3 regions of the Dendrosporobacter sp. 1207_IL3150 genome follow, and region 1 is predicted to be linked to each of the others. Evidence: riboswitches for the same ligand, from Rfam matches in the RefSeq annotation. Region 1 holds a riboswitch; each other region holds the start of a gene.
The links. Region 1 has a riboswitch for cyclic di-GMP ahead of V6C17_RS04485 (HD domain-containing phosphohydrolase). Riboswitches for the same ligand answer to the same signal wherever they lie in the genome.
Positions count from the first base shown of each region.

Region 2: it holds a riboswitch for cyclic di-GMP, as region 1 does, so the genes downstream of both, V6C17_RS11925 (HD-GYP domain-containing protein) here and V6C17_RS04485 (HD domain-containing phosphohydrolase) in region 1, are expected to answer to the same signal.
Region 3: it holds a riboswitch for cyclic di-GMP, as region 1 does, so the genes downstream of both, V6C17_RS03900 (methyl-accepting chemotaxis protein) here and V6C17_RS04485 (HD domain-containing phosphohydrolase) in region 1, are expected to answer to the same signal.

Region 1 is NZ_JBAIYU010000010.1:215,252-223,363, forward strand. Features, by position in the region: gene V6C17_RS04480 (ECF transporter S component) at 1-340, opposite strand, end outside; gene V6C17_RS04485 (HD domain-containing phosphohydrolase) at 659-1,813, opposite strand; cyclic di-GMP riboswitch class I at 1,952-2,037, opposite strand; gene V6C17_RS04490 (hypothetical protein) at 2,360-2,512, shown strand; gene V6C17_RS04495 (methyltransferase) at 3,294-3,911, shown strand; gene V6C17_RS04500 (hypothetical protein) at 3,976-4,479, opposite strand; gene V6C17_RS04505 (amidohydrolase) at 4,740-6,068, opposite strand; gene V6C17_RS04510 (AbgT family transporter) at 6,423-7,994, opposite strand; gene V6C17_RS04515 (M20 metallopeptidase family protein) at 8,014-8,112, opposite strand, start outside.
Region 2 is NZ_JBAIYU010000022.1:10,462-18,573, forward strand. Features, by position in the region: gene V6C17_RS11895 (MFS transporter) at 1-1,197, shown strand, start outside; gene V6C17_RS11900 (HAD-IIA family hydrolase) at 1,227-2,033, shown strand; gene V6C17_RS11905 (MGMT family protein) at 2,178-2,483, opposite strand; gene V6C17_RS11910 (N-acetyltransferase) at 2,609-3,373, opposite strand; gene V6C17_RS11915 (magnesium and cobalt transport protein CorA) at 3,457-3,726, opposite strand; gene V6C17_RS11920 (DapH/DapD/GlmU-related protein) at 4,036-4,998, opposite strand; gene V6C17_RS11925 (HD-GYP domain-containing protein) at 5,387-6,457, opposite strand; cyclic di-GMP riboswitch class I at 6,563-6,648, opposite strand; gene V6C17_RS11930 (Vat family streptogramin A O-acetyltransferase) at 6,791-7,438, opposite strand; gene V6C17_RS11935 (DUF6273 domain-containing protein) at 7,615-8,112, opposite strand, start outside.
Region 3 is NZ_JBAIYU010000010.1:86,987-95,098, forward strand. Features, by position in the region: gene V6C17_RS03890 (YitT family protein) at 1-301, opposite strand, end outside; gene V6C17_RS03895 (D-alanyl-D-alanine carboxypeptidase family protein) at 746-1,552, opposite strand; gene V6C17_RS03900 (methyl-accepting chemotaxis protein) at 1,655-3,415, opposite strand; cyclic di-GMP riboswitch class I at 3,457-3,543, opposite strand; gene V6C17_RS03905 (biotin-dependent carboxyltransferase family protein) at 3,750-4,754, opposite strand; gene pxpB (5-oxoprolinase subunit PxpB) at 4,751-5,506, opposite strand; gene V6C17_RS03915 (putative hydro-lyase) at 5,630-6,421, opposite strand; gene V6C17_RS03920 (NRAMP family divalent metal transporter) at 6,454-7,686, opposite strand; gene V6C17_RS03925 (LamB/YcsF family protein) at 7,715-8,112, opposite strand, start outside.

The DNA of each region.
Region 1 (8,112 bases):
CTAGCGCCATAACATAAGCTGAGAGAGTATGGCGCTTTTCGCATATAGCGCCAACCGTATACCCCATAAGACCGACAATAATCAGAGTAAACGGGGCCCATAAAAACCATCCGCCTATTATATCAAAAATCGCCATACCGATTCCACCCGCCAAAGCGCCGAACCGCCGACCATAGAGAATAGCAATAATAAATAGGGGTACATTTCCCAAATGAACCAATCCGCCGTTAGCGGCAATGGGCAGACGAACATTTACAAAAACTGTACAAATAAAAACGAGGGCAATGCCCAATGCTGCATAAACTAGTTGTTTTGTTTTACTAAAAGATTGCTGTTCCATCCGAGTCTCCTACCTTTCACTAAATGACAATTATTTCTTTTAAAATACTCAAATGCTTCCTACAAATAATATATAAGATAACATAGTAACAATTTTGATGCAACACCCATTACAAAAACGTTCATTCTGTATACAATAAAATATGCTATTTAGATAGTACTATCTTTGAATTTTTCGACTTAGCTAAGCTTCCAGTCTAATAATGGCAAAAACTATATGAACATAAAACATGTTACTAAGAGTTTTTATATAAATAGTTGGAATATCCAAAAATAAAAAATCACGCCTCCTACATCTGCACAGAAAGCGCAACTTTTGTTAACAGATTTGTTTTATCTTTTTCGTATATACTAGCTCAAATAATGCGTCAACAACTCTTGGATCAAACTGTCGTCCCTTTCCTTTGCCTATTATTTCCACAGCTTGTTTAGTACTCATTGCCTTACGATATACTCTATCAGAGGTCAATGCCTCATATACGTCTGCAACAGTGAGAATTCTGGCAATCATAGATATTTCATCTTTCTTTTTACCATTAGGATATCCTTCACCATTATAATGTTCGTGATGATCTAGAATGGCTTCGCTAACCACTTGCAGTCGCTTGATATGCTTTATTGCATTGTACCCGATCTGAGGATGACGCTGTATTATCAAAAACTCAACAGCATTAAGGCGCTCTGGTTTATTTAGAATTGATTCGGGAATCCCTATTTTCCCAATATCATGGAGGATAGCTGCAATACTCAGTTCTTTTAAAACCGCATTATTTAGTCCCATGATTTCACCAATTAATAAGGCTATTCGTTGTACGTTGATACAATGGGTTCCTGTTGACGGGTCTCTAGTTTCGATAAGATGAGCCAATGAGGTTACAATGTCCATTAGAATCTCTGAGTTTTCCTTTTCTAAAAACACTTCTTGCGTTATATCTGTTACTATCTCATAAAGATACTCAATATTTCCACATTCATCCCTAATTGGAATAACTGTTTGTTTTCCGTATATTGTTTTGCTATCTTTCTCGTATTTTATCCTTGTACCATACTGAGGTTTTCCAGAGGCCAGCGCGGTCTGCACAAGGCAATCACAACAAATGTCACCATTGCCTAACACGTCGTAACACTTTTTACCTTGAATTTCACTGAGATTGAATCCTGTAGCACTTTTGACTAATTCGTTGACCTCAATAATAGTAAAGTCTTTCTTTAAAGTCATAACAGCACCTGGCATATGCATAAACAGCGATTTCATCGCATCAAAAGATTCCTTAATTTTAGATTGAGTATTCCTCGCTGCTTTTCGATTTTCAACAAAAGTAGTATATGCAATTAACAAAAGTAGCAAAAAGCTTAAGCTATGTAATAATATAAAAAAATTATTACCATGGTAATCAACCAATTCATGTATTATAGTGCTGAAAATATTAATTGAGACCACCACGAAGCATAATAGTACTGCATTTTTTTTCATCTTAATTCCCTTCACGACCTTCCCAAGCTAGGCTTATGAGCAGAATTACTAGTCACTTTCACATATTAATGCTTTGCCGGTATTCGGCAACCGTCAAAAAACACACCCAGGCGGACCCAGGTGTTACTTAACGAATTAAACAGCAACCTGGCAATCATAGTCTCCACGACCTTAGACCCATAGCTTTGCGTCCTTACCTTTCAGTAAGTTTGCCGAATATTGTCTAATTTTACATTCTACTGTCATCATGTCTATTCCTCTAGGGCAATTGTCCAAAATTAAAACTTAACCCAAATCTTCCACGGATAAAACTAAATAAGTCACCACAATATATTAATAGTGTTCATGACGGTTTATCGCGCTTGATAGGCAAAATTAAAGTGCAGGCAAGATAATACACGATACACGTTAGTATGAAACAATTTAAGACCATATCTTCTAACTAACCCTAACTACGTCAAAGAGTTTTTTAGACACGCTTATGTTAACTAACAAAGTAGCAAGACCAGACGAAATCACTAGTATTAATAAACTGGAGGAGATAATATGTCTAAGCCCGAAACTTATCCTGTAATTGATCCGTCAAATGAACCTATACATGCAAAGGATAACGACCACCATATGCGTGAGCCGAATACCGGATCAAAAAAACTAAGAAATCAGCACCACACTGGCGAGCGTCACGGAGAAGGCTCCTAATTTTGTATTTAATAACGAGTTCATAGAAGAAAATGCCCTCTAGCTCAGCACTGAGCTAGAGGGCAAAACACTTTTATGGAATAGCTAATAAATCAATTGATGTAGCATCTGTAAGTGACTCATACAATCTGAATGCATACTTATATTACTGCTACCTCTATATCACCTATCTAAACATGGCAAAAAAAACACCATCCAAATATTTGGTGGTGTCTTTTCATTGTCATATATTTGTCAGTTTACTTACCTCACAATTAAATTGCGCCAGTTAAGTGAACTAAGTTTAGCACAAATAAAGAAGCTGCAATAAAAACCATTGCGGCTGCGCCAATCTTAAATGCCATAATACCATCCCTTTCTTTACCACATTTTTCAGTCAATACTTAACAATTCATCAAGAAAAGACTGAATATAACAGGAAATGTAACAGAATTTGAAGTAATATATGACTCTTTTATTGTACTCCTGTTAAAAACTTCTTGCAAAGACACTTAAAAGACATTTAGACTGTAACCGGGGTTTAAAATTAGGTAAACTTAAATTAGGTACTATATGATTAAAATAACGCCCGCTTAGTTCTGATTAGAGCCATACCGAGCTTTAAAACTACAAAATCCGACATATTTACAGTATCTGTAAATACATAAACGCACAATGCTTCCACAAATTAGATAGAGGTATGAGAATATAAACCGTTTTGATCTTTTTATTATTTCTCTCTATATTTAAAAATTAGTATAAAATAACACTTAAATAAAATCTCGAATTAGAGGTACTATAAATGGATGAACAATATTATGAAAAACTATTGAACATAAACACCTCAGGGGAACAAAAAATATTCAATGACTCATTGCACTACAACAGATATGAGCCAACCTCCTACTCTGTATTAGAAATATTAGATAAGCATTATAATTTCAAAGCAGAAGATAATATTGTCGACTTTGGCTGCGGAAAAGGAAGGCTTAATTTTTACATAAATCATTTTTTCAACTGCACTGTTACAGGTATAGAAATGAATAACTTCTTCTATAAACAAGCTATGGATAATAGAAAAGATTATCTAAAGAAACACAAAAATAGCATGAACAAAATAAATTTCTTAAATTGCTTTGCAGAAGAATATAATATAAAACCCTCAGATAATAAATTTTACTTTTTTAACCCTTTTTCAATACAAATATTTATTAAGGTTATCGGAAATATTTTGATTTCTGTAGAAAGCTTTGAAAGAACAGCAGACATTATATTGTATTATCCATCGTATGACTATATATACTTTCTAGAAAATACCCCCTTCGTGCTTGTGAATGAAATAAAAATACCTTATCTATATGATAACGACCCTCGTCAAAGTGTTTTAGTGTACAGGCTAGACTATAAAAAATGTACTTAATAAAAAAACCACTATGCGTTCGCATAGTGGTTCTTCTGTAGATAGTGCTTGAAATACTCCACTCTTATATCATGTAACATAAAGTATTCTCGCTGCTAAATGCCAAACGACTAGGTTGTCTTTCATAAATCATATAGGCCATTTCACCGGAGTAGCAAATGACTTTAAAGCCTGTCTGCTGCCAAAAACATATAGACTCTTCGATTGATAGAAGTAGAATGTCGTAAGAACATCTGCTCTTGATCTGTTCTACAAACATTCGACCATAGTTATATCCTTGATGTATAACTGCGATTTCAAGCACGTCAATCCATACGACTTTACCTTCTATATCACATTTTAGCTCTCCGACAACCTCAAAGGGAAATCCCACAGATATAATGCAATATCCTATAAATTCACCCTTTTTATTTGAAGCAATATACATAGTTTTTTTACGCATCTTTGCGTTATTTAGCTCATCTATACTAAAGACAAAAGAATTATTAATTATGTCTAAAACCGCATCAGGAATAATAGTCTCCGGTGATAGCATAATTTCTGATACTTGTAAACCTGGTTCCACCACCCACAAGTTCCCCCTGCTATAAGGTAATATCTTATTATCTACAATCATGGCAATACCCATGCAGCAAGAATTCGTTATGTTTCCTAACATTGCCATAGAACGTGGTTCGGCAACTTGCAAAAACCCGTCTTCTTGGTCACTTTCTCAAATTCACTTCATATAAAGACCAATCACAGAATAAAAGCAAATGACTCCACCTTATATAGGTGGAGTTGAATATATATTTTTGGTGGAGGCTATCCGTTACCTCGCAAATCGATCTAAGGATTACATTGTTTATTCTGCCCTGTTAATAGATCAACCGCAGAGGTTGCTAACATCTTTGTTGCAAGATCCAATGCAGTTTCGTCGAAATCAAAATAAGAATCGTGATGTCCTGCCGCTAGTTTCGCTCCAATCATCATGTAGCACGCTTGACCAGCATTGTGCTGAACCCTTTCCATGAAGTACGAGAAATCCTCACTCCCGCCAGCATCGCAAGTATCAATAATATCATCAAATATTTCTAATCTTTTAGCTATCTCATTCAGTTTTTCAGCTAGCTCAATAGAATTATTACCGCCTACCGCACTGCCCATTCGAGTAATTTTCACATCTACATCATACATATTTGCCGCTGATCTTACAACTCTTATCGCCTCATCTACTATATATTGGTTGATTTTGCTAGTGGCTCCCCGCGTTTCGAACTTTAATAAAGCATTGGCAGGAATAACATTGCGTCCACTTCCCGCTTGAAGTACACCGACATTGATTCTAGATGATCCCTCACCATGCCGGGAAATAGCATGCAAATTCAATGCAGCACATGCTGCAGCAAGTAATGCATTTTTGCCCGTTTCTGGGGCTGCACCAGCGTGAGCAGGCATCCCGCTGAACTCAGCGTCATATTTATTAGTTGCTAAAAAACCTGTAGCATTACAGATCAATTGCCCTGTCTGTTTTGCTTTAAACCCGAGATGAGCTCCCAACAAATAATCCACATCATCAACAATGCCTTGTGCTACCATGGCTTTTGCGCCTCGTACACCTTCTTCGGCCGGTTGAAAGATAAGTTTTATTGTTCCTGCAAGCTGATCCTTTAGTTCTATTAAGATTTCCGCGACTGCAAGACCAACTGAAATATGCCCGTCATGACCACACGCATGCATTGCATCCTTATTTACAGAGTTAAATCCGGCCTTATATGGATAATGGCGTTCTTCTTCGGCCTCACAAGTGTCATTAGCATCCATATCAAACCGAAGTGCGACAACTGGTCCTTGCTTATCAAAACTAAAACTAGCAACAACGCCAGTTTTGCCTCCAGCCATTTGATTTATCCATTCTGGGTTCGCTCCTTGATCTATAGCCCGCTTCATATGTTTAGCAAGTTCATTTTCATTTGGAACACCCATCATTTCCTTCTCAGCTAATACTTGATTCCCTGTTTGTACCTGATACCCTATCAATGTTAGAGTATCAGCAACAAAAGCTGCCGTACGAAATTCCGTCCACGCCGCTTCAGGATACCGGTGTAAATCGCGCCGTCTGGTAATTGTAACTTCCCGTATTTTATCAGCTATTTCTATAATTTTGTTTACTAACATTTATTCTGCTCCTTTTTAATATTAAACAAGAACACTTCTATATGATCGACTTATACGTGTTTATACACAGAACCTTAATAAATTGGCAAAGACTTTCCGTCTTAGATATTTCTCCATTGGATTTCATCCATAGCTTGCAAAATCCCGTGAAACTTTATAATATAGCACAATCGCTATCGATAATTGGTAAAGGCTAAACATTGTTACAAGTCGTGTTTCTTCAATTTTATTTTTGGTTTAGCTATTTTCATATAACAAACCTAAAAAAGTTCATGTTTTTAAGCTTACAACATATCACATTTCAATAGAAGAAACTCGCCATCCTTCTAGCAAGTTTCTTCTATTGATCAGATTCTACAAAAATATTTTTGCCCCCGGACCAAGCGGTAAGTTCAAGAACATAAATACAAGCAGCCAAAGTGTCCAAGCAACCAGGAAAGCTAAGGCATAAGGTATCTGAGTAGCCATTAAAGTACCCATTCCAGCTTTATCCTCAAATTTCATATATCTACTCATTATACCAAGCATAACAGGAACATAGTAGTTAAGCGGTGTCACTGAATTAACCGAGCTTTCCCCAATTCGATACGCTACCTGCGTTAAGGCAGGTTCATACCCCAGAAGGCCGAACATCGGCACAAATATCGGTGCAAGAATGAGCCATTTAGCCGAACCGCTTATTACAAATAAATCTACAAACGCAGATAGCAAGATCAATGCAATAACCAATGAAACGCCGGTAAAATCAAGAGATTGCAGAAGATTTGCTCCTTTGACAGCGATAACTGTTGCTAAATTAGTTTTGTTAAACCATGCAATGAATTGAGCAGCAGCAAAGGCTGTAACGATGAAACTGATAGCACCAGCTAGTCCTTTGCCTAAATAATTGGTAATATCTTTTTCTTTTTTTATTACTCCTTTACCGATACCAAATGCAGTTCCAACAAACAAAAAGAAGAAGAATAATATTGGAATGATACCGTCTAGGAATGCTGATTTAGGCAAAATTGTATGGGTCTTCGGATCACGCAATACACCATAATCCGGGATTAACAACATCGCTAAAATTGCCAAATATACTAAAGCCGCCCAGCCGGCATACTTCAAACCCTTATTTTCTTCTGCGGTTAGCTTATGCTCATTAACACTTAAATCTACATCCTTAAGTTCCATATGAGCCAATCTGGGAGCAACAACCTTTTCTGCAACAATGGTTCCGACTATTGTTAGTATTATTACTGAAGAACTCATAAAGTAATAATTGATTAGTAAATGCGAAGGAGACGCTGCGGTTGCAGCAACATTACCAATTGCCGTCTGAGTGATCCCAGCGATTAAAGCATCTGTTCCAGCTGGTATTAAATTGGCACTAAACCCAGCTGCAGTAGCAGCAAAAGCAATCGACATACCTAAAATCGGATTTCGCCCCATCCCCGCGTAGACTGCTGCAGCTGCGGCAGGTACAAACACCATTGATGCATCAGATGCCAGGTTGCCATTTATACCAATAAAAAATATTGTTGCAGTAATAGCCCAGGGAGGTACTCCCATCATTATTTTGCGAACTAGTGCACTTACAAATCCAGTAGATTCAGCTAATCCCATTGCAAGCATCATTACAACAACTAACCCCAACGGTGGGAAGTTCACAAAATTTTTAACCATATCGGTTAGCATATAGCGAAAGCCTTCGGCATTGAACAAGCTAAGAACCTTTACATCTACCATCTTCCCGCCTTTACCAACATAAGAAACGGCTGTTCCTTCAAATACTTGAGATATTAACAATACAAAAAGTGCTAATAATGCAAACAGCATAAATGGTGAGGGAAATTTGTTACCGACAAATTCAATAAAGTCCAGTGCTTTTTGAAAAGTACTGCTCGTTTGGGGATTAACAATAGTACGTCGTTCCAGATTTGACATATTATGCCTCCTTATCACTTTAATTTATTTTATCTTGAGGATTACATTTATCACCTCCAAAATAACAATACTCAACAGCTTCCAGGGCAATCTGATACATCAGCTTAGCACCTGTTAG
Region 2 (8,112 bases), on a different contig from region 1:
TTACGTCTTAATTTTTCCGTTATCAAAAAACCACTTATGGCAGCCGGCGTACTAAATGCGCAGCAATTAGGTATAATGGGTTCCGTATTCTTCGTTACTTATGGGCTCGGCAAGTTTGTTAACAGCTTTTTAGCTGATAGGATGAACAACAAACGGTTCTTTGCTCTCGGTCTTTTCTTATCTTCTATTGTAACTGTGCTTATGGGTTTTTGTAATCAGTTCACCCCGCTGGTAGTGCTTTGGGGTATAAACGGCTGGTTCCAATCCTTCGGCGCTGGTCCTTGTATCGTTTCTCTAAATCAATGGTTTAGTAATAAAGAGCGTGGTACCTTCTACGGCATTTGGTTTACTAGTCACAATCTAGGAGCAGCCTTCACGTATGTAGCTACCGCTACTATCGTAACAGCATATAGCTGGAAATTAGGCTTTATCATTCCTGGTATCTTTTGTCTAGTTGGATCTCTCCTTATTTATTTCTTTATGCATGACCGTCCTGAAACCTACGGCTTGCCCAATGTTGCAGATTTCAAAAACGACCACGCAGCAGTAGTTGAAAAAGAGAAATCAGTTAGTGCCTTACAATGGTCTGTTGTTAAACGCCCAGCTGTATGGATACTTGGTTTATCAAGTCTTTGCTGCTACATTGCACGTTATGCTATCGAAAGCTGGGGAATAATCTATTTGACTGAAGCAAAGGGCTATACTACTCTTGGTGCCAGCGGAGTATTGGGCGTTATGCAGTTTGCTGGTATCTTCGGCGCACTTACCTGCGGTCTAGTATCCGATAAATTTTTCAATCATAAGCGAAATATGCCTGCTTTAATTTACGGAGTTCTATATGCAGCTTCAATTGCCGCATTTGTATGGGCACCTGCTAACCCTACAACTGATATGGTAGCAATGTGTGTTTACGGATTTACCATGGGTGCACTAGTATGTTATCTAGGCGGTCTTATGGCAGTTGATATTTGCCCTAAACGCGCTACCGGCGCAGCAATGGGTATGATAGGCTTATTGAGTTACTTTGGTGCAGCCCTTCAGGAAGTAGTCAGCGGCTATTTGATTAATGCTCATATGACTATAGTTAACGGCAAAAAAGTTTACGACTTCGCACTTGCCTCCGATTTCTGGGTAGGATCTGCTGTACTTTCCTTCTTGTTAGCAGCTATGGTTTGGAATGTTAAAGCTCACGACTAGTTATATTTAACTATAGTTAGGAGAAGCACATGCAACTGAATCCGGTGTGTTTACAAAAACTAAAGTACTTTGCCTTAGATATGGACGGAACTATTTATTTAGGTCAAAAATTACTGCCAGGCGCAGCTCAATTTTTGAATTACCTAACTGAAAGCGACCGCAAGTATGTATTTTTGACCAATAATTCCTCCAAAAACAAACAAAACTATGTTAAGAAACTCCAATCACTTGGTATAAATGCTAATATTGATCAGATTTTAACTTCTGGTGAAGCTACTGCCTTGTATATAAAAAAAAATAAACCTAATGCTCGTATCTTTTTATTAGGTACACCAGACTTGGAAGAAGAATTTATATTGCATGGTTTCACCTTGACCAATTCAAAACCTGATTTTGTAGTATTAGGTTTTGATCAGACCTTAACTTACGCCAAGCTAACTGAAGCTTGTCATCTTATTCGCGAAGGAGTTCCATTTATCGCAACGCACCCAGACATTAATTGTCCAACCGATGAACGCTCAGGATATATTCCTGACGTAGGTGCTATGCTTGAATTGATTTATTCTTCTACGGGTAAACGTGCAAAAATCATTGGCAAACCCTATCAGGAAATCATCGATGTACTGATTGAAAGACTCGACTGTAAACGCGAAGAAACAGCGATGGTCGGAGATCGACTGTATACCGATATGAAGATGGCGGAAAACGCTAATATTTGCGGTATATTAGTCTTAAGCGGCGAAAGTACGCAGACTGATGTAACCAATTCAGAAATTCACCCACACTATATCTTCGAAAGTGTGCGAGAACTTGCTGCAGCATTGCAGCAAGATTGACAGTTAAGTAATTTTATTACAACCATCTTAAATACCAAATACCAAATACCAAAAAACGATCTACCTCTCATATATACAACTAGGTCATCCTCTCTTTTCAGAGGATGACCATTTTTTATCTAAGTACACTTATATAAGATTAAACTATGGTTGCCAACGACATTTCTCCATATCCACACAGCCATCAACGGTAAAAATAATCCCCTCCGCTTCGAGCATATGCCTCTGTACATCTTTTCCGCCAAAGACGAAGCCCGTAGAAAGTCTGCCGTCTTGAAAAACCACTCTATGGCAAGGTACTTTTCCTTGATGTGGATTACGGTGTAATGCATAGCCAACAGCGCGTGATGCTCGCCGGTTTCCAACCATTAAAGCAATTTGACCGTAAGTAGAAACTTTCCCTTCAGGAATTTGGCGAACTGCTTCATAAACCCTATTATTAAAACTCATAAATAGTTCAAAATCCTCTCATTAATAAAAGTAACAACTATCCTTCGTTCTTTAATCTTATGCTGTGCAATAAATTGATTCTGTAGTTGTTTGATAGTAAGAAAAATGTGTTAAACAGATATCAACTATAAACCCTTTTGCTCAAGAAATTTAATGAATTTATTATCTGACAATATTTCATTTGTCACAAATTTACCCTCATAAAAGAAACTATATGTCGTGAAAGGTGCGGGAGCATTTTGGGCTTGCTCTTTTGTCTGATACTTAATCAAAGTAAAGTCAATATTTCTTTGACTTGCAATCTCTGCAATCAAAGGTGCATATTTTTCAGTATGTGGACATTGGTTTGAGTAATATAAGACCATTCCTTGGTTATCAACTATCCCTTTTTTACAGCACTTTTTGAAACTCGGCTTATAAGTGCTTTTTTCGAACGGTAAATATAACAATTCAAAGTGCGGCTCTGCCGTGTCACATACTTCAAAACCTTTATATTTCAAATATTCAGGATCTGATAAAAACGGCATTTTCTTTTTTGACGAAAGAACAACAATACCTTTTTTACATTGCAGCTTTGCATCACTTATACATTCTTCTAGCAATTTGTTAGCATATCCTTGCCCTTTAAACTTCCCTGAAACCCAAAAACAATTAATAAACATATATTCGTCTGCTATTATTGGAACCCACGCATTTTCTGCAGGTATATATTCAATAAAAACCTTACCACGAACATTAAGCTTCTTGAAGACAATCCCATCGTTATAGCGCTCACTTAACCACGCTTTTTTAGATGAAACACAAAATTCGCCTTTTTTATCTGTAATCGCACAGCAAATGTGCTCGTTATCAATATTACTGCTATTAACACTTATAATATCCATTTTCATTTTTCCTCCCCAGATTTAATATAAAGAACGGATATCTGCATTATTCGCATACGAACTATTTGATAGTCCACAATTATGAAAAATCATCTACCGGCCTTGTCACTAATCTTACTGCCATTAAATAAAAACCTTATAATAGTCAGGACTTGAGAAGGTATCATATTATCTTCATAGCCTAACCCCTTAACCTCAGTCAATACACATTCCTGCATTTCCTTAGTAAGCACTGTTAAACTCTTAATCTCCGAAACAACAGATTTTATTTCTTTATTATCCATCAACGCCAAGATTCTCTGGGCTTTTTCTGCGCCAATTATTATTAGAAAAATGGCCGCTTTTTTTATCGGCTTCAATATGGGCCCCTCCCTGTAACTTCCAAATAACAGTTCCAACATTTACTCAGCGTTAAGATGATTTTTTATTAGTTACTGAGCATAATTCTTAAAAACTTTCAATTCCAGCTTTATTGCGTAAGCTAGAAATTCCATACTTTTACACAAAGTCCTCTCACATTACTTATTTATATCATTCCGTGTACTATTACTGACCAGAATAAAAAAGCACCTAAACAATAGTCTAGGCGCCTTAACCATATATTTTACCTTGAGCTATTCAATCCAGTCTAGATGAAACTCTCATGATCCTCGGATCGATGAGATTAACTAAAACGCCCAAGCTGGTCTTTCCATCATGGTCACATTCTCACCAACAATCTTTGCTGGAAATCCCTCAACTATTTGATTATCCGAAATAACGCTTCTTTGCTTAACAACACTCCCCGACTTCACTAAAGTATTTTTACCCAGTACGCTATAGTCGCAGATGATTGAACCAGACTCGATAATAGTTTTAGATCCGATCGTTGTTCCGTGAATAATACATCCAGGGCCAATCGTGACATCATCCTCAATAATAAGTTCATTATCCGGCAACAGATGTAAGACTGAGTTTTCAAGTATTTGCACATTGCTGCCGATTTTAACCGGTCCATGCGAGTTCCCAATAATTCTGACACCAGATGCTACTACCGTATTGCTGCCGATCGTAACGTCTCCAGTGATCTCGGCAGAATCAAATATAAATGCAGATTGATGAATAACAGGGTATTTGTCCCCAAAGTTATAGATTTTCCCCATTTTATCACCTTCCTTCGGTTCATGTTTTACAAGATTCTCTGCCACTAAGCGTAAACTAATATCATTGCCTCTCATCCTTAAAATCACATTTCTATCCTTATCACTCAAGCTTCTGACAAACCTGCCTGGCCTTCCGATAACAACCGATTCGCTAGGAATCACTGCCCCTGCTGGTATGATTGTGCCTTCGCCGAATATGCACATGTTACCAATCTTAGAGCCCGGAAGAAATATAGTACCATTTCCGATCTCACATAAATCACCGATTTGTGCGCCGATGGCAACACATTTGTGTCCAAACACAGTCTTACTTCCAATAGCAATAGGATACTCAGGCGTACCTATTAGGACAGAGTTTTCAAGTATCCAAGTTTCATTTCCAATTTTGAATGAGTCATCTTTAGACCGAAGTATCGAACCCTGGGCAACATATACATTCTCCCCTAGTCTGATTGTACCAATCAGTCGAGCTGAATCATCTATTCTCAAATTCGCGTAACGCTCCCCTCTATAATCAATTTCATCCTTACACTAATCTTAATGCCATGAAATAGAAATCTCATAATAGTATTACTTATGAAGGTGTCATAGTATGATTAACGCCCTTCAATTTTATCTCTATCGTTTTAGCTAGAATTTCCACATTCTTATATTAAATCCTCTCATCGTACTTATATTTACAATCCGCTATTATTTGAAATTATGTTTTCGTATACTGTACCGACAATTCCTCAATAAAAAATCTCATAGACTATGTCTATGAGATTACAACACACATATAAAATTACCGTAAAATAATCGAACCTTAATCCAGGCTATTCCGATTACAGAGATTAACACTGCCCACTCATCTAATCGCTATGCATTTTTAGCCTTTCTAGCGTAAAGTCTCATAGTTGTTAGTTAACTCAATAACTTCTTCTTCAGACAGAACTCGTGTAATAAATGTTGTCAATTCTTGAATAAGATTAATCTCTGACCATTCATTATGTAATTCTCCGTTTGAGTCTGTCAGTATCATTATTGTCGGCCTTGCTTGGAGTTTAGGCCGTGCTTCAGTTACTACTCCAATATGACCAGTGTCAAGTACAACAAAAGTTCCTATAGGATATAACGGCGCCTTAGCCAAGAAAATATTAGCAAGTTCTCTATCCAAGTGAGTTCCACTCATGGCCATTATTCCTTCATATGCCTGATGTGGTAAACATATTTCCTTGTTCTTCGGTCCTGCCACCATAGTATCATAGGCATCAGCAATTGCAGTAATTCTAGCATATTCATGAATTTGGTTAGCTTGTAGCCCTCTAGGATAACCAGTACCATCATACTTCTCATGATGCTGGAAGATAATATGACCTGAAACGACGGAATATCCACGTAGCTTACGTGCATAATCAAAGCCTAACTGAGGGTGTTCCAATTCATTTGCATCTTCATCCATCAATACTATACCAATATCATGAAGCAATGCACCCATAACAATTTCATGCATTTTAGTTGCGTTATAACCCAAGTCGCTGGCTATAACAGCTGCCAGCACTGCTACATTTACACAGTGTTTATAAACATAATCTCCTGGAGTAGCTATATTATCCATCCGAATAATTTGATTCTTTCTTATTGTCTCTTCTATCATTTTAGCCAAGGCAGATACACTACGATACACATCGATGAGCTTACCTTTTTTTGCATCATCGAAAGAATCCTTCAACAACCTAGTTACTTCGGTTTTCTTCTCTTCAGGTAGAGTCTCTTCGTAAGTTAACCCGATGCGTTCAATTATCGGGTTAGTCACACTCAAACAAAATACACCCATTTTTTGAATTCTTTCAATATATCGCTCGGTCAACTGGATATTGCTTCCTAGCAATATCCGACCATCTGCAGCAGATAACCGATTATAGGTAGTCATTCCATGTTTTAAATTTTGAACAGATATTTTTTGCATATTAACTCCTATATTTAACCTTATGTAAAATATTAGTAAGATGCTCTCGTACAAAATAAAAAAAGACAAGCTGCTGCCTGCCTAGATTAAATGCTATCTACACTAACAAGCAGTCTGGCAATCCTAGATAGTTTATCCTTAGACCCATGACTTTGCGTCCTTACCTTTCGACAAGTTTGCCCAATATAAGATTTTAAATTGGAATGTTAATGCACTTCGACATTTAGTTGCATTTTCCTTCATGTGGTATTGAATTGAAAAGGCGAAATGGGCCCCTCCTACAATGGCACTATTTTATATTCGTTAAAGGGTCAATTCTTTAATAGCTAACTATCAATTCTCCAACAACTTTTTTACTGTAGCGATATCATTGGCGGCAACCAGTAGTCCAAGATTATCAAATATCTTTTGCTCATCCCAATTCCACCATTGAAGCTTTAATAACAATTCAATCATTTCATTATTAAACCTCATTTTAATCAATCTGGCCGGATTGCCGCCGACAATCGTATAAGGCTCTACATCCTTTGTTACAGTCGCATTTGCGGCGATAATTGCACCGTCGCCAATCTTAACACCTGGCATAATCGTAACATTCTGCCCAATCCATACATCGTTGCCGATTATGGTATCTCCTTTAAACGGCAGCTGCTCTACTGTAGGTGTAACCTTCTCCCAACCTCCACCGAAGATATTGAATGGATACGTTGTAATGCCATCCATACGGTGATTTGCTCCATTCATAATAAATGTTACACCTTCAGCAATAGCACAGAATTTCCCAATGATTAATTTATCCCCAAGAAACTCATAATGATGCTGAATGCGATCATAGAACTTCTCGGGGGAGTTTTTGCTGTCGCTGTAATATGTATAGTCGCCAATCACCACGTTTGCTTTATCTGGTAGATTCTTTATATAGCAAACCGTTTTTATATTTTCGTTGGGAAATATTTTAGTTTTGTCTGGCGCTATCGGCATATTGACACTTCCTTTCGATTCGTCTAGCTTCTTAGGCTTCAATAACATCTATTTAGTAACTTACTATAAAAATTCATCGCATTTTGCCTTTTACCGCCGTTTGGATTTGTTCACAATATACATGCTTAAGTTATCGTTTGTATCCCAAGCTATCTATTCTGTTCTGAAACAATTCTTTATAACACAAGATTAATTTTTAGTGCAGGACGAACACCGTAGTGAGGTAAGTTGACACGTCCGTAACTGCGAATACTGCTACGATGACCAATAAAAAACGCACGCGAAGAATTATCAGATTGGGTTCTCAGCCACCACCATGAGCAACCAAATTGCTCACCATCCTCAACTATATAATTATCTCCGACTTTTTTATCATACACATACAAGTGACATCCATCGTTCTTTTTTATTTTTGAAAATTCCGTTCCTATTGCACGACGTTCTACACTTAGAGAATCTCCACTAACCTTAGTGGTCAGTTCTTTCACCTCTGAAACACTGAGCAGAAAAACCTTGTCCTGTGTATCTACACTACCGTTGTCCGTGCAATGTGTAATCTTGATAAATTTTTTCTCCGAGTCATTGAACGCGGCATTAAAAAACTCATCGTTAAGCCATTTCCGCAAATCAGAATCGCGCCAGATAATATCTTCAAAATCGCTATGGTATCGCTT
Region 3 (8,112 bases), 130 kb from region 1:
TTATCCAACGATCCATTTCTGTCATAAACGATAAACTTACCACCGAAAAGATGGTCGAAAGAGTAAAGTTTACTCCCATCCGCATAATTGAAAGAATGTAAAACGGAATGTTTACCAATATAAACACAGTAGAAAAAGGTATTTGCCAGAAGTAAGAAGCGCTTAGGGCTAATCCCGCTGTTCCACCAGTTACTAGTTGCGCATGATGCATAATCAAGATGCCTACGCTCACAATTAAGCAACCTATAAGCATCTTAGTTACCTTCACCAAATTATTTAATGTCAAAAGTTTGACCATCATTATCATTCACCTCTCTCATCTATCAAAAATAAATCTTTATAATAAAAAAAGCCTATGCAGTTAATGCATAGGCCACATTGCCTTATCCAAATACTTGAACGAACGATCAAGTTTTTTGAAGCGTATTTCTTATATGGCCTTAATAATAACAGGAAAAAGACTATTTTGCAATATAAAATAAATTCCAATAACAAATAAAATATATTATTTAATATCTCTTCTATAGTATATGTTGCTACTTAATTTATTGACAAATCACTTCTGCCATCTTAACCTAAAATTATATTAGAAGTTGGATTTTTGAAAAATAATACTAAATTCAAAGGATTATCTGCTAAAATTTCTACAGAAACAAATTAGCATCTACGCATGTGACAATATATACTTTCTTACATGCATAAAAAGACAGCTCTAGGATAAGCTGCCTTTTTGAGTGAAATATTTTTATAGGCCTAACTGCTGAAAGCCATAATCCAAAAGTTTAGCCGCATCAGACCATCGATAATCGCTGTTAAGAATTACTGCAACTAGCTGAACATTTTTCCTTGTCGCCGATGCCACTAAACATTCGCCAGCCGCATTAGTAAAGCCAGTTTTTACTCCGTTTGCGCCTTTATATGTTTTTAGAAGCTTGTTAGTATTTGTCACATGACTGACAGCACCACTAGTAAAACGAACATCATGTTCACGGCTTGCAACAATTTGGGCAAATAGCGGATTTGACATTCCGTAAGACGTAATCAGCGCCAAGTCATAAGCAGTAGTAAAATGATTTATCGGGTCTGGCAAACCATGCGGGTTTGTGAAATGAGTGCGGGTTGCCCCAATTGCTTCAGCCTTATCATTCATCTTTTGGACAAACTGTGGCACTGAGCCAGCAACGTTTTCGGCGATGACTTCCGCTGCATCATTTCCGGAAACCAACATCATTCCATACAACGCTTCCTGCAAAGTTAACTTGTCGCCCGCTTTTAATTCTAGACTAGACCCGTCACACAAAGCGGCTTGTGGGCTTGCCACTACAACACTGTTGAGGTTACCTTCTTCAATTGCGGTAATAAGCGTAACTATCTTTGTAGTACTTGCTGGATACATAATGTCATTTGCTTTTTTGTCAAATAGTACTTGGAGATCATCTGCCTTCATTAAAACAGCCGCCTCAGCTTCTATTTTAGGTGGTGATGATGCAGATACGAGATTGGCAATAACCACAACAAGAACTATCGACAGTAATATAATCCGTTTTAGCATTAGCTCTTTCTCCCGAAAATAGTATTTTTATTAAGATCTACTTTCGATCAGAGCATCTTATTTTCCTTTTTTTTACTTTTATAGTAGTCTTGTTAAATTTTACTAAAAAGTAAAGCGTTTAAGTAAGGTCTGCAATTCACCAGCCATCAAGGATAAGGATTGACTAGAAGCAGCAATCTCTTCCATTGATGCAGATTGTTCCTCGCCCGCTGCAGAAACAGTAAGTGTCTGATCGGCCGTATCTCTGCTAATTCTATCTACTGCCCTAACTGATGAGACTATTTGTTGGCTTCCTGACGCCATTTGTTGGATAGCTGCCGAAATATCTCGAATTTGTTCCGACACCTGCCCTATTTGTGTTTGAATTTCAACAAAAGCTTGGCCTGCGTTATTAACTACCTCTGCACCAACCTTAGCTTCTTTAGTGCCTTCACTCATGGCAAAAACCGCTTGCTCAGTATCAACTTGCACGGCACTAATAAGATCGGCGATTTGCTTTGCTGCCTGTTGCGACTGTTCAGCCAGCTTCCTTACTTCTTCCGCAACAACTGCAAATCCACGACCTTGTTCGCCCGCCCGTGCGGCTTCAATCGCTGCATTTAACGCCAAGAGATTAGTTTGTCCCGCAATCCCTGAAATCGTCTCAACAATTTGTCCAATTTCTTTAGAGCTTTCCCCTAGTTTAGCAACAACATCTGCTGAGCGAGTAACAGTTAATTCTATGCTCTGCATTTGATTAATAGCTTTTTCCACTGTTTTTCGCCCATTAGCAGCAGCGTTATTGGCATTATCTGAAACAACAGCTACATTATTAGAGTTTGCAGCAACCTGCTGTATACTTGCCGACATCTGCTCTATAACCGCAACTGCTTCGTTGATAGCTTCTACTTGTTGCTGCGTTCCTTGAGAAATCTCTGTAACAGTTGAGGCTACTTGGTTTACAGCCTGTGCTGACTGTTCTGCACCCATTTTCAATTCACCCGATGAAATATTGACTTGCTCAGCTGCATTTGAAACTTGACTAATTAGATTTCTTAGATTTGCTGCCATAGTATCAAACGCCGTAATTAGCGCCTGGATTTCATCATTACCATTATAGGAAATTTGCTTCACTGTTAAATTCCCGCCGGCAATTGCTGCTGCCACTGAAACTACTTCTTTCAATGGTTTAGCAATACGGCGCGAAAACCAAATACCTAACACAATAGAAATAATTATTACTAAACAAGAGATACCTATAATCAGGTTTTCAATTGACTGCTCAGCTTCTTGACTTTGCTTAACCCTTAGATCCATCCGTTCTGTTAGAAAAATAGCAAAATCTTGGAGCTTTGCTTCTGCGTCAAAACTCGACTGAGCAGCTGTAGCTACGTAGCTGAGGGCCTCCTGTTGACCCTTTTGTTTATATATTTCAATAGTTTTATCGGTTACTTTATGATAATTGCTTAATGCTGCTTTGGTCTCAGCAACTTTTTGTTTTCCTTCTGGGGTAGTCAGGTTTTTCTCTAAAGACGCGAAGTACTTATCCATTTTTCTCCGAGATTCTTCATACTGCTGAAGATAAGTAGGGTTGCCTGATAATAAATAACCCCTTGCTTGATATCCTTGATTCTTCAGTTCGACTGTTACATCTTTAACATCAAAAACCAAAGGAGCACTGCGTTGCACTAGACCTACATAACCTTTTTGAACTTCATCATTTTTAATTTTGCTGTAAATAGTTAACCCTGAAAAGATTGTGGTAATAAATAGAATAAGAATGATGATTTTTGCCCCAATAGTCAACTGAAACTTACTTTTACTTAACACTTGCTCAATTACCCCCATAAATTTGATTAGATAAAAAACAAAAAATGCAGCCATGGCATACTCCCCCGACTACATTTTAACTAAAAGTTACTACAAAATGCAGTCTGGCAGTCATAAGGCATCAGCCTCTTAGACCCATAACTTTGCGTCATTACCTTTCGATAATTTTGCCAAATATTTAGTTTTTGTGACAAATTTTTGCACAACGTTACAAATTATACCAGGTGTAAAGTTGTCTGTCTACTATTTAGTTTATTAGTTGTCCTAATACTTATAATTAATTTAAATTAACTACTATTTACTTTGAATATAAAATAGCTTCAATAAACAAAAGATGAGCCAATACATGTTTGTTTTGGCCCATCTTTATTTAGATTGCGCAGTAAATTCAAAACAAATTTCCATCGACTGCAGCCTTAACGTCCTGAATTAGCTGTTCTCTTTCAATATACAATATTTCCGCTTCTTTCAAAGATATTTCTTGAAATACTATTAGACTTTCCGGCTTAAGCTGGCCTATTACAGCTATATCGACATTAGCGGCTTGGGCTATCTTAGGATATCCGCCCACTGTCTGACGATCAGCTAATAGTATGATAGGGCTACCATCAGGAGGTACTTGAATAGTACCTAGCGAGACGGCTTCTGAGATCATCTCTAGAGATTCCTTAAGTCTTAAGAGTTCACCAGACAACCTATACCCCATTCTGTCTGATTGAATTGTAACTTTGAATTCTCTATTAAAAAAGTTATATATGCTTTCTTCAGAAAAGTAATCAAATTGGATGCCGCGAATAACCCTAATCACTACAGCTTTCCCCTCCTGTGGAAGGTGGTTTCTACCAAAGAACCAGGAAGATGTCAAAAAGGCTTTACTTGTGCTTGCCATTGATAACTGCTTAATTAGACGGCTAGATTTTTTACTAATGGTATTTGTTGTAATTATATCACCTTTAGCTATGGCCCGCCCTTGAAAACCGCCAATTCCTGCCCGCAGATATGTACTTTTACTGTTCATTACCTCATATACATTGAATCCGCCAGCAACAGCGAGATAAGCGCGGCAGCCTTGTGTGCAGGCGCCAAATTCCAAAATACTGCCTCGTTTAATAAGGACAGGACGCCACATTGGTATTGACTCGCCGTCAACAATAGGGGATAAATCGCCACCAGTAATTGCTATTAATTTATCTTCACTAAATTTGAGTGCCGGTCCCATTATAGTAATTTCCAGTGCTGCTTCACCTTCGTCATTACCTATCAAGATATTGGCGATTCGCATGGAAAAGGTGTCCATTGCCCCACCGACTATAACTCCATGTTTTTGGTAGCCATACCTGCCTAAATCTTGAATCGACGATTGCAGACCCGGTCTAATAACTTCTATACTCATTGTTTTCCCTCCCTAAGCTTTTCATACTCTTTAAGAGAAATAGGGCGAAAACGAACAATGTCTCCTGCTTGAAGCAAACTAGGAGGATCTTCAGTGGGACGGAATAATTCCACTGGTGTACTGCCGATCAGCTGCCACCCTCCTGGTGTTGTTATGGGATATATTCCTGTCTGCATACCAGCAATACCGACAGATCTAGCCGGAATAGCAGTACGCGGAGATTGACGGCGCGGCGCGGCAATTCTTTCAGACATCCCCCCTAAGTAAGGAAAGCCTGGTGCAAAACCGATCATATATACTAGATATTCACCGCTTGAATGAATTTCGATCACTTCATCTATATTAAGCTTATTCTGCTCAGCTACATACGGCAAATCCGGTCCAAACTCACCACCATAACAAACCGGAATTTCAACTACTTTAGGATTACTTTTAAAAGAGCTCCCCAATTTCCCAACCGCTTCTTTCAAAATACCTGTCACTATCTGATGTGCCATACTATATTTGAGTCCTATCGCTTGTTTGCAATTCTTCATTACCACTAAAGGATTATAAAACACAGTTACACTAGAAAACGCTGAAACATATTCAATCATACCCGGGAAGGAATTTCTCTCAAGATATTCTCCTAAAGATTTAACTTTACTATTGATTTCTGGGCTGATACTTTTACCAAACTCAACCAAAACCGCCGTTTCACTTAGCGGTAGAAATTGAATGTCGATATTATTTTCTTTATTTACCTGATCCAAAAATATCACCTCTTTAGCTGCGAATAAGAATACTTTTGTTAATAAGTTCTGTCAGCAGCATTAGAAGGCTGACGGCAAATACTTTTATGTATTGTTCTTGCCGTCAGCCACACCTTTATTGCTCTATAGAACTCCAAGCTGTTCGTCGCGAACATCTGTTATAAACATATGCCCTGGAGCGTGGGTAATCATAAGCTCCGGTTTTACATGCATAGCTACTGCTTGCGGAGTTGCACCACATGCCCAGAAAACAGGAACTTCCCCAGGTTTAATTGTAACAGAATCTCCAAAGTCAGGTTTATATATATCCTTAATTCCAATACTTTCGGGATTACCGATATGTATTGGCGCTCCATGAACAGCTGGGAAACGTGAGGTAACCTGTACAGCACGAACTACATCTCTTTCAGGAATGGGTCGCATACTAACCACCATTGGTCCTTCAAATCTTCCTGCTTTGACACAAGAAATGTTGGTTTTGAACATAGGGACATTGCAATCTTCCTCAATATGACGAACTGAAATTCCATTATTCATTAACGGATGTTCAAACGTAAAGCTGCAGCCGAGAAGAAAGGCAACCATATCATCTTCCCAATAATCAATAATATCAGAAACTTCTTCGGCTAATTCGCCTTGCCGATAAATTCTGTATTTCGGAATGTCTGTTCTTAGATCGGCTTGTGGAGCTACAATTCTAGGAATAGGGCAACCTGGTTCAGTCACATCAAGAACAGGGCAGGGTTTGGGATTACGCTGACAAAATAAGAGAAATTCAAAAGCCAAATCTTTTTTAAGAATAGCGAGATTTGCTTGGGTAAAACCCTTAGCCATCCCTGAAGTTGGCTTTATCAATTCGTTATTTCGAATTAATGCACGTACCTGTGCTGACCTCATATTGGCAAGGTCTCTCATACCTTCACCTCTGCTATTAATTTTAAATTTATCTATTTAAATAATTTAGGAAGCTCATTTATTAATGTGTATCCGCCCATATAGGTCATAATCACTACAACGAAAATACCGAATATAGTCATCCAGATAGGATGCTTATACGCACCGACAATCTTTTTATTATGTGCCGCCAGTAAAATAGTACCTAGTGTTATAGGAAGAATAAGTCCATTTAGCGCACCCACCATTACTAATACTTTGACCGGTCTGCCAATTATTGCGAAAACTAGTGTCGAAATAATTATAAATCCGATAATAATGAAACGATAATTCGACTCCAATTTAGGATGGAAAGTACGGATGAAAGAAACAGATGTATAAGCGGCTCCAATAACTGAGGTAATTGCTGCTGCCCACATAACTATGCCAAATACTTTATAACCTGCAGCTCCAGCTGCCAGTTTGAATACGGATGCTGGTGGATTTGCTGCATCTATTGCTAAACCTTGGGAAACAACTCCAAGTGCCGCTAAAAATAATACAACACGCATAACTCCAGTAACTAAGATTCCTGTTACCGAACTTTTAGTTACTTCAGGTAAAGCATTAACACCTGTAACACCTGCATCCAATAGTCGGTGACCGCCAGCAAATGTTATATAGCCGCCCACAGTACCACCTACAAGCGTAACAATTGCCATCATATCAATCTGATCAGGAATTATACTTTTAACCATTGCTTCACCTACCGGCGGAGCAGATGTTATAGCTACATAGACAGTAAGAGCAATCATTACAAAACCAGCAACCTGGGTAAATCTGTCCATAGCTTTTCCAGCCTCTTTAACAAGGAAAATTGCAATTGCAACAACCGCACTAAAGATTGCACCATGTATTGGTGAAACACCAAGTATAACGTTTACACCAAGCCCCGCTCCAGCTATGTTCCCAATATTAAAAGCTAGGCCTCCCATTACAATCAAAAGTGCTACAAAATACCCTAGACCCGGAAGAACGCCATTTGCAATATCTTGACCGCGTTTGCCTGAAACAGCAATTATTCGCCAAACATTCATTTGCGCCCCGATATCTAGTATTATTGACATCAAGATAACGAACCCAAAGCTTGCTGCTAGCTTTTGTGTAAATACCGTAGTTTGAGTTAGGAAGCCTGGGCCTATGGCGGACGTCGCCATTAAAAAAGCCGCTCCTAATAGTAGATCCCAATTTGATTTTACGGTCATCGTCGGTTTAGTATCGTTTGCACTCCTTTTTACTGGTTCCATAATATTTCCTCCCTTAATTATTCAAAATTTACTTTCCTATAGCCTGTACAGCTACACTTGATTCGAGCAAATGCTCACGAATCTTACGAGCAAATTCCAGTGCATGGATTCCATCACCGTGTATACAGACTGTATCAGCCTTTATCGCAATTTCCTGGTCTTGCTGGGTCATTACCGTACTTTCCTTAACCATACGAATGACCTGACTTATAGCTTGATTATCATCCGTAATCAAAGCATTTGGTTGATTCCTGGGAGTAAGAGTTCCATCAATTTGATATGTTCTGTCGGCAAAAACTTCATGCGCCGTTCTTAGGCCAATCCGCTCGGCAGCACTAACTGAATGACTGCTGGAGAGACCAAATAAAATCAGCTCCGGGTCAACCTTGTATACAGCTTCGGCAATTGCCTCAGATAGAACCAGGC